DNA from 2 places in the Allobosea sp. GW823-FHT02B03 genome. Region 1 is predicted to be linked to the other one. Evidence: predicted binding sites of a transcription regulator. Region 1 holds the regulator's gene; the other holds the start of a gene.
What was found. The regulator PhoB, encoded in region 1, activates phosphate uptake and scavenging genes when phosphate is short. The targets are predictions, from matches to a motif close to TGTCATNNANCTGTCAT.

Region 1 (4,414 bases):
TCAATTCCGGCCCGGCCCCGCAGCGTTGCCAAATAGACTCACCCGGCTGCGGGATCGAAGGTTTGTCTGGGGAAAAGCCGATTTCCGATTCGGCGACTCTTGTGGGCGAGTCAAGCCATCTTGTATGGTCCCCTTTGTCAGATACGACATCTCGTGCGGCGTCTCCAGTATCGTCAGTTCCGAGCGTAGCGGTTTCCGTTCTCCGACGGACGCTGCCGATATCGGATTCCGCCATGATCTTTCCCTATGCCTCGCCCGCTATCGGCAAGGCATGACGAAGACAGGTGAAATCGATGAGCGAAGCTGGAGCCTGGACCGACGAACGCGTCGAACTGCTCAAGAAGCTCTGGAATGACGGCCTGAGCGCCAGCCAGATCGCCGGCGAACTCGGCAACGTCACCCGCAATGCTGTCATCGGCAAGGTCCACCGTCTCGGCCTTTCGGGCCGCGCCAAGAATCCCGGCTCGGCCGCGCCGCGCCCGCGCAAACCCGCGACCCGTCCGCCGGCGCATCCGATGGCCAGCCCGGCTGCGGGCGGTGGCGGCATGACCCGCGGCAACACCGCGCTCGCCCCGCAATTCGTCCCGGAGATCGAGGCGGAGCCGGAAGCCGAGCACGTCCCGGCTCCCGCCGAGGAGGTGGTGATCCCGTTCTCCGAGCGCGTCACCATCATGGACCTGCGCGAATACATGTGCCGCTGGCCGATGGGCGACCCGACCTCGCCTGAGTTCCGCTTCTGCGGCGGCCGCTCGCTGACCGGCATGCCCTATTGCGGCTATCACGCCCGCATCGCCTACCAGCCGGCAACGGATCGGCGCCGCGACCGCAAGGTGCGCGCCTGATCCGGCAGGAGCCGATCGAGCCATCAAAGCCGGCCTTCGGGCCGGCTTTTCTATTGGTGGGAGAGACGCCGATGCGCGCCGACGAAACCGCGGGCCCTGTCGAATATGCCTGCGCCCTGCCGATCCGGGGCGGACGCGTCCTGCTCGGGCTGAGGGCATCGCATCGCCGGAACCGGCCATCCTGCTGGGACACGATCGGCGGGCATGTCGAGCCCGGCGAAACGGCCGATCAGGCCCTGATCCGCGAATTGCAGGAGGAGATCGGCATCACGCCGACCACATTCGCGCACTTCACCACGATCGAGACGACGGAGAGCGACGGCGTCTCGCCGGCCCTGTGGCATCTGTTCAGCGTCACAGGCTGGGATGGCGGCGATCCAACTATCGCCAATGACGAGCATAGCGAGATCCGCTGGTTCGCCTTCGCCGATGCCAGCGCTCTGTCGCCGCTGGCCTCGGAAGCCTACCGCCCGGTCTTTGCCCGGCTGGCCGAAGCGCCATGACCGGTTTCGCGATCTATCTGGGGGCCGCGCTGGCCGAAATCGCCGGCTGCTTCACCTTCTGGGCCTGGCTCAAGCTCGGCAAATCGGCCTGGTGGCTGCTGCCGGGGCTCCTCGCCCTGGCGCTCTTCGCCTGGCTCCTGACGCTGATCGACAGCGCCGCCGCCGGGCGCGCCTTTGCCGCCTATGGCGGGGTCTACATCGTCGCGTCGCTGGGCTGGATGTGGCTGGTCGAGAAGGTCCCGCCGGATCGCTTCGATCTGGCTGGGGCGGTGCTGTGTCTCGCGGGCGCGGCGGTGATCGTCGCCGCGCCGCGCTGAAGCCTCAGCCGCGGGCGAAGGTCTCGTCGAAGGCGTAGCCGGCGCCGCGCACGGTGCGCAGCGGATCCTTGGCGTCGTCGGGGGTGATCGCCTTGCGCAGGCGCCCGACATGAACGTCGACGGTGCGCTCATCGATATAGACGTCGCGCCCCCAGACGGCGTCGAGCAGCTGGGCCCGCGAATAGACCCGGCCTGGGGCCTGCATCAGGAATTCGAGCAGGCGGAACTCGGTCGGGCCGAGATGCAGCTCGGCGCCGCCGCGGCGCACCCGCCGTGTCGTCCGGTCGAGCTCGAGATCGCCGGCCGTCAGCATGCCGACGACATGGCCGGGCTTGACCCGGCGCAGCAGCGCCTGGATGCGGGCGATCAGCTCCGGCAGCGAGAACGGCTTGACGACATAATCGTCGGCGCCGGTGGCGAGGCCGCGCACCCGCTCGGTCTCCTCGCCGCGCGCCGTCAGCATGATGATCGGCACGCGCTCGGTGTCGCGCCGGGCGCGCAGCCGCCTGCAGAGCTCGATGCCGGAAAGGCCGGGCAGCATCCAGTCGAGCAGGACGAGATCGGGCGTATGATCGCGCAGATGCAGCTCGGCATCGTCGCCGCGCGCGACGCTGTCGACCTCGAAGCCCTCGGCCTCGAGATTGTAGCGGAGCAGCAGGGTCAGCGGCTCCTCGTCCTCGACGATCAGGATGCGTGCAGGCATGTCCGGCCTCCGCTCAGGCGCCCGTCCGCTCAGCCATTGGCTGCGGGCAGGTCGACCAGGATGTTGGTGGTGTCGAGCTTGGGACGGCTCTCTTCCACCGACTGGCCGGTGATCAGGTAGTGGATCGTCTCGGCGATATTGGTGGTGTGGTCGCCGATGCGCTCGACGTTCTTGGCGCAGAACAGGAGATGCGTGCAGAAGGTGATGTTGCGCGGATCTTCCATCATATAGGTCAGGAGCTCGCGGAAGAGCGAGGTGTAGAGCGCGTCGATCTCGTCGTCGCGGCGCCAGACCTCCATCGCCTTCTGCTCGTTGCTGGCGGCATAGGCGTCGAGCACATCCTTGAGCTGAGCCTGCACCAGGCGGCTCATATGCTCGAGCCCGACCACGGCGCGGTGCGGCGGCGAGAACTGGCCGGAGATCGCGACCGCACGCTTGGCGATGTTCTTCGCGAGATCGCCGACGCGCTCGATGTCGGCAGCGATGCGGATCGCCGAGATCAGCTCGCGCAGATCGTTGGCGAGCGGCTGGCGGCGGGCGATGGTCAGCACCGCTTTTTCCTCGACATCGCGCTGGAGGTTGTCGAGCCGCTGGTCGGCGGTGATGACCTTCTGCGCCAGCGCGGTGTCGCGGCGCACCAGCGCCACGGTGGAATCGCCGAGCATGCGCTCGGACATGCCGCCCATCTCGGCCAGGCTGCGGCGCAGCCCTTCGAGGTCGGCATCATAGGAACGGACGATATGATCGGACATCGGGGCGGATCCTGTGGCGGGAGCGAGCGGACTTGCGGGCGTCAGCCGAAGCGGCCGGTGACGTAGTCCTGCGTCTGCTTCTTGTTGGGGTTCATGAAGATGGTGTTGGTCGCGTCGAACTCGACGACCTCGCCGAGATACATGAAGGCGGTGTACTGCGAGACGCGCGCCGCCTGCTGCATGTTGTGGGTGACGATGACGATGGTGAAGTCGCTCTTCAGCTGCTCCAGCAGGTCCTCGATCTTGCCGGTCGAGATCGGATCGAGCGCCGAGGTCGGTTCGTCGAACAGGATGACCTCGGGCTTCTGGGCGATGGTGCGGGCGATGCAGAGGCGCTGCTGTTGGCCGCCGGAGAGGCCCATGCCGGAGCTCTTCAGCTTGTCCTTGACCTCGTCCCAGAGAGCGGAGCGGCGCAGCGCACCCTCGACGCGGTCGTCGAGCTCCGACTTCGGCGGCTTCTCGTAGAGACGGATGCCGAAGGCGACATTGTCGTAGATCGACATCGGGAACGGCGTCGGCTTCTGGAAGACCATGCCGATGCGCGAGCGCAGCTCGTTGACGTCGACATCGTTGGAGATGACGTTGCGGCCGTCGAGCAGCACCTCGCCGGTGGCGCGCTGCTCCGGATAGAGCGAGTAGATCCGGTTGAAGATGCGCAGCAGGGTCGACTTGCCGCAGCCGGAGGGGCCGATCAGCGCGGTGACATGGCGGTCACGGAAGCTGAGATTGACGTTCTTCAGCGCCTTGTGCTCGCCATAGTAGAAATCGAGGTTCTTCACCGCGATCCGGATCGGCGCCTGGGCGTCGAGGACCTGCGGGCTGAGTTCCAGGGTCGAGAGCATCGACATGTTCCTTCCGATCGGGCGTGGTGCTCACTTGCCGCCGCGCACGATGCGCCGGGCGATAAGCGAGAGCAAAAGGATCGAGACGGTGATGATCAGCGAACCGGCCCAGGCGAGCTGCTGCCAGTTCTCGTAAGGGGCCGAGGCGAACTGATAGATCGTCACGGGCAGGTTGGAGACGCCGCCGACCAGCGTCGGCGAGAACCAGAAATTGTTGTTCAGCGCGGTGAAGAGCAGCGGCGCGGTCTCGCCGGCAATGCGCGCCAGCGCCAGCAGGATGCCGGTGACCATGCCGGACTTCGCCGCCCGCCAGGTGATCGCGGTGATCACCACCGAAGGCGGGGCGCCGAGGGCCGAGCCAGCCTCGCGCAGCGGCGCCGGGACGAGGCGCAGCATATCCTCGGTGGTGCGCACGATGACCGGGATCGCGATGATGCCGAGCGCGACGCCACCAG
Region 2 (4,414 bases), on a different contig from region 1:
CGAGGCCGTACGGTTGCGGTTGTCGGTCAGCGCCTCGACGATGACGGCCGCGCCGCCCGGGCCGTAGCCTTCGTAGCGGACCTCGTCATAGTTCTCGCCCTCGCCGCCGATCGCCTTCTTGATCGCGCGCTCGATATTGTCCTTCGGCATATTTTCAGCGCGCGCCGCCAGCACGGCCATGCGCAGGCGCGGGTTCATGTTCGGATCGGGCATGCCCATCTTGGCGGCGACGGTGATTTCACGGGCCAGCTTCGAGAACAGCTTGGAACGCACCGCGTCCTGCTTGCCCTTGCGGTGCATGATGTTCTTGAACTGGGAATGCCCGGCCATGGCTTGGTCGCCTCCGCTCTGATCGTTGCGGCAGCCCGGCGCCGCGCGCAGGGGCGGGTTATAGTCAGCCGGATCGGCAGGAAGCAAGCGCGCAACACTGCTTTTTCGCGTTGGCTCACTGCCTTTCGCGCGCGCTTAAGCCTTTGTTTTCGAACTCCTCGCAATGTCCTCGCGAACCTGTCAGCCCATCGCCGAGATCCCAAGAAGTTGCGTATGAGCAACGCCATCGCCCAGCACGACGCGCGTCTGCGCACCTTCCGCATCGACGAATACGACCTTGCCTTGCTGCACGGCCAGCGTGACTTCGCACGGGAGCGCATGCCCGGGCTGCTGCAAGGGCTGCACGACCGTTTCGAAGCTTGGCCCGAGATCCACCGCGCGATGCAGCAGCCGGAGGTCCATGCGCTGCGGCTGGCCCATTGGATCAGGCTGGTCTCGGGCGAGCTCGACGACGATTTCCTGGCATCCGCACGTACGCTCGCCACCGCCTTCCATGACCATGGCGTTCCCGTCCATGGCGTCGCCATCTGCCATGCCATCGTCGGCAATGCGATCGGCGCCGAGCTCGGACTGCAGCGCGACGGCCTCGGCCGCCTGCGCTTCTGGCAACGCAAGGAACTCAACCGGCGCATCGCCCTGCGCGCCGCGCTGCTGAAGGCCATCCAGTTCGACCTGGAACTGCTGCTCGAGACCTACACGCTCGTGCAGAAGCAGAGCCGCGAGACGTCCCAGACTGAGATCGCCGCGTTCGAGGTTACGGTCCGCGACGTCGTCGCTTCGGTCGCCGGCAGCGCCCGCGTGATCGAGACGCTTGCCCGGACCATGAACGACACCGTGCAGGAGACCGGAATGCAGGCCCTCGCAGCAGCCAGCGCCTCGGATGCGGCCTCGGAGAATGTCCGCAACGTCGCCAACGCCGCCGAGGAGCTGTCGATCTCGCTCCGGCACATCGCGGCGGAGGTCACCGGCGCCACGACCAAGACCCATGATGCCAGCGCCGCGGCGCAGACGACCGAGGTCATCGTCAAAAGCCTGGCGCAGTCGGCCGAAACCATCGGCTCGATCGTCGACCTGATCCGCGACATCGCCGAGCAGACCAACCTGCTCGCCCTCAACGCCACCATCGAGGCCGCCCGCGCCGGCGAGGCCGGCCGCGGCTTCGCCGTCGTCGCTCAGGAGGTCAAGCTGCTCTCGGAGCGCACCGGCAAGGCGACGGACGAAATCGCCGCCCAGGTTCCGACGATGCGGGCCCATAGCCGCGAGGCCATCCTCGCCATCGAGAGCATCGCCGGCTTCGTCTCCGGCATGGACCAGACGACCCTGACCATCGCGAGCACCATCGAGCAGCAGCGCGCCGCGACCGAGGAGATCGCCCGCAGCGTCAGCTTCGCCGCGCAGGGAACCCAGGAGGTCGCCCATACCATCGGCGCGGTCAACGAATCGGCCCAGGCGGCCGGTGCCAGCGTCGGCGATGTGCTCGGCGTCGCCCAGTCGCTGACCCGCCAGGCCGAGGGACTGGCCGATGCCTTCGAGAACCTGACGCGTCGCAGCCGCGCAGCCTGAGCTTCGGCTCCAGCCACCTCGCGGCGTCACCTGCCTGTCAATCGCTCCGGCTAGCTTGCAACCGTTCCAATCGGAAGCAAGCTTAGAGCATGGAGAGCCGGTGATGGGCGACGATGCGCAATATGAATCGACCTTCGGCGCGAGCTTGCTCGAGCACGAGGACGCCGCCCCCCAGAACCCGACCGACAACCCGACGATGGGTGAGCTGATCGGCCAGCGCTTCTCGCGGCGCGGCTTGCTCAAGGGCGCGCTCGCCGTCTCGGCGATCTCGGCGACTGTCGGGACCGCGGCGCTGGCGACTGCCGAACGGGCGGAAGCGCGCGGCGCCGAAGGCTCGGCCTTCGCCTTCAAGGAGGTCGAGGCCGGTGTCGATACCGACCATCATGTCGCTGAGGGTTACGACGCCGATGTCCTGCTGCGCTGGGGCGACCCGCTCTTTCCCGACGCGCCGCAGTTCGATCCCACCAAACAGACGCCTGAGGCCCAGGCCAGGCAGTTCGGCTACAACAACGACTTCGTCGGCTACCTGCCCCTGCCCGGCGCGGCTGACCCGTCCGCGCATGGCGTGCTCTTCGTCAATCACGAATACACCAACCCGCATCTGATGTTCCCCGGCGTCGTCGAGATCAAGGACGGCAAGCCGGTGATGAAGAACGCGACCAGGGAGCGCTACGCGATCGAGGCGATGGCCCATGGCGCGACCGTCGCCGAGATCCGCCGGACCGACGGAAAATGGGCGCTGGTCAAGGATTCAAAGCTCAACCGCCGGATCACGGTGGCGACCGAGATGCAGCTTTCCGGCCCCGTCGCCGGCACTGAGCGCGTCAGGACCAAGGCCGACGCCTCGGGCCGCAAGGTTTTCGGCACGCTCAACAACTGCGCGGGCGCGATGACGCCCTGGGGCACCTTCGTCTCCGGCGAGGAGAATTTTCACGGCTATTTCTCCGGCAAGCTGCCGGAAGGCCATCGCGAGGAGGCCAATTACAAGCGCCTCGCCATCCCCTCCTCACCCTATGCCTGGGGCCGCTTCGAAGAGCGCTTCGACCTCGCCAGCGAGCCCAACGAAGCCAACCGCTTCGGCTGGATCGTCGAGGTCGATCCCTTCGACCCGAACTCGGTGCCGAAGAAGCGCACCGCGCTCGGCCGCTTCAAGCATGAGGGCGCCGACAACATCGTCGCCAAGGATGGCCGCGTCGTCGCCTATCTCGGCGATGATGAGCGCTTCGACTATGTCTACAAGTTCGTCACCGCCGGCCGCTTCGACCCCGCGAACCGCGCCGCCAACATGGACCTGCTCGATTCCGGCACGCTCCATGTCGCGAAGTTTGCGGCTGACGGCACGCTCGAATGGCTGCCGCTGGTCTTCGGTGAGGGGCCGCTCACCACGGCCAACGGCTTCACCAGCCAGGCCGACGTGCTGATCGAGACCCGCCGCGCCGGCGACCTGCTCGGCGCCACCAAGATGGACCGGCCGGAGGACATCACGCCCGACGGCGTCAACGGCCGCGTCTATGTGATGCTGACCAACAATACCAGCCGCAAGGACGATCAGGTCGACGCCGCCAATCCGCGTGCCAAGAACGCCTTCGGGCACATCATCGAGATCATCGAGGATGGCGGGGACTTCACCGCGACCAGGGGCAAATGGGAAGTGCTGCTGAAATGCGGCGATCCTTCCATCGCCGCGGTCGGAGCGAGCTTCTCGACCGAGACCAGTAAGAATGGCTGGTTCGGCATGCCCGACAACGCCGTGGTCGATTCGGCCGGGCGCCTCTGGGTCGCGACCGACGGCAACGGCCCCAAGGAAACCGGCCGCACCGACGGTCTCTGGGCGGTCGACACCGAAGGCGCGGCACGCCGCACCTCAAAACTGTTCTACCGCGTGCCGCACGGCGCCGAGCTCTGCGGCCCCTGCTTCACGCCCGACGACACCACCGCCTTCGTCGCGGTCCAGCACCCCGGCGACGACGGCCCGGACTGGCCGGAATTCGGCCGCCGTTCCTATTACGAGGACCTCTCGACCCGCTGGCCGGACTTCAAGCCGGACATGCCGGTGCGCCCCTCGGTCGTGGCGATCACCCGCAATGGCGGCGGCAAGATCGGCGTCTGATCCTATCCGTGCCTTGCCGGTCAGTTCAGCAGGAAGGCGAGCCGGTCATCGGCTCGTCCGGCAGCAATCTCGAGGACATCGGCGCTGACGACATCCTCGGCGACGAAGGGGTCATCCCGCAGGCGCGCATCGAGTTCTTCGCGTGACAGCTTGTGCGCGAGGACCATGCCGCCGCCTCCCGACTTCAGGCTGCCCGTCAGCAGGAAGACGCCATCATCGAAGCCGCGCCTGATCCAGTCGTTATGGGCCGGCATCAGGGCCGCAGCACGAGACTTGTTGGCGGAGAAGCGGAGCGCGACGACGAACATAGGGCTACCTTTCCGGCGAATGGCTCAGGTCGATGAAGCGGCGTTTTCGAGTGGTTCGAGCGCCCGCAGCCAGGCCGACATCGCTTCGACCTCCTGCTGGATG

Region 2: the regulator PhoB is predicted to act here: its motif matches at 1,918-1,934, upstream of AC1REK_RS16655 (PhoX family protein).

Annotation. Positions count from the first base shown of each region.
Region 1 covers NZ_JBXAJY010000006.1:438,026-442,439, forward strand. Annotated here, with positions in the region: gene AC1REK_RS22235 (GcrA family cell cycle regulator) at 294-842, shown strand; gene AC1REK_RS22240 (NUDIX hydrolase) at 914-1,345, shown strand; gene AC1REK_RS22245 (YnfA family protein) at 1,342-1,662, shown strand; gene phoB (phosphate regulon transcriptional regulator PhoB) at 1,667-2,365, opposite strand; gene phoU (phosphate signaling complex protein PhoU) at 2,395-3,117, opposite strand; gene pstB (phosphate ABC transporter ATP-binding protein PstB) at 3,159-3,965, opposite strand; gene pstA (phosphate ABC transporter permease PstA) at 3,990-4,414, opposite strand, start outside.
Region 2 covers NZ_JBXAJY010000004.1:654,184-658,597, reverse strand. Annotated here, with positions in the region: gene AC1REK_RS16665 (YebC/PmpR family DNA-binding transcriptional regulator) at 1-330, opposite strand, end outside; gene AC1REK_RS16660 (globin-coupled sensor protein) at 544-1,893, shown strand; gene AC1REK_RS16655 (PhoX family protein) at 1,997-4,003, shown strand; gene AC1REK_RS16650 (YciI family protein) at 4,024-4,311, opposite strand; gene AC1REK_RS16645 (TetR/AcrR family transcriptional regulator) at 4,336-4,414, opposite strand, start outside.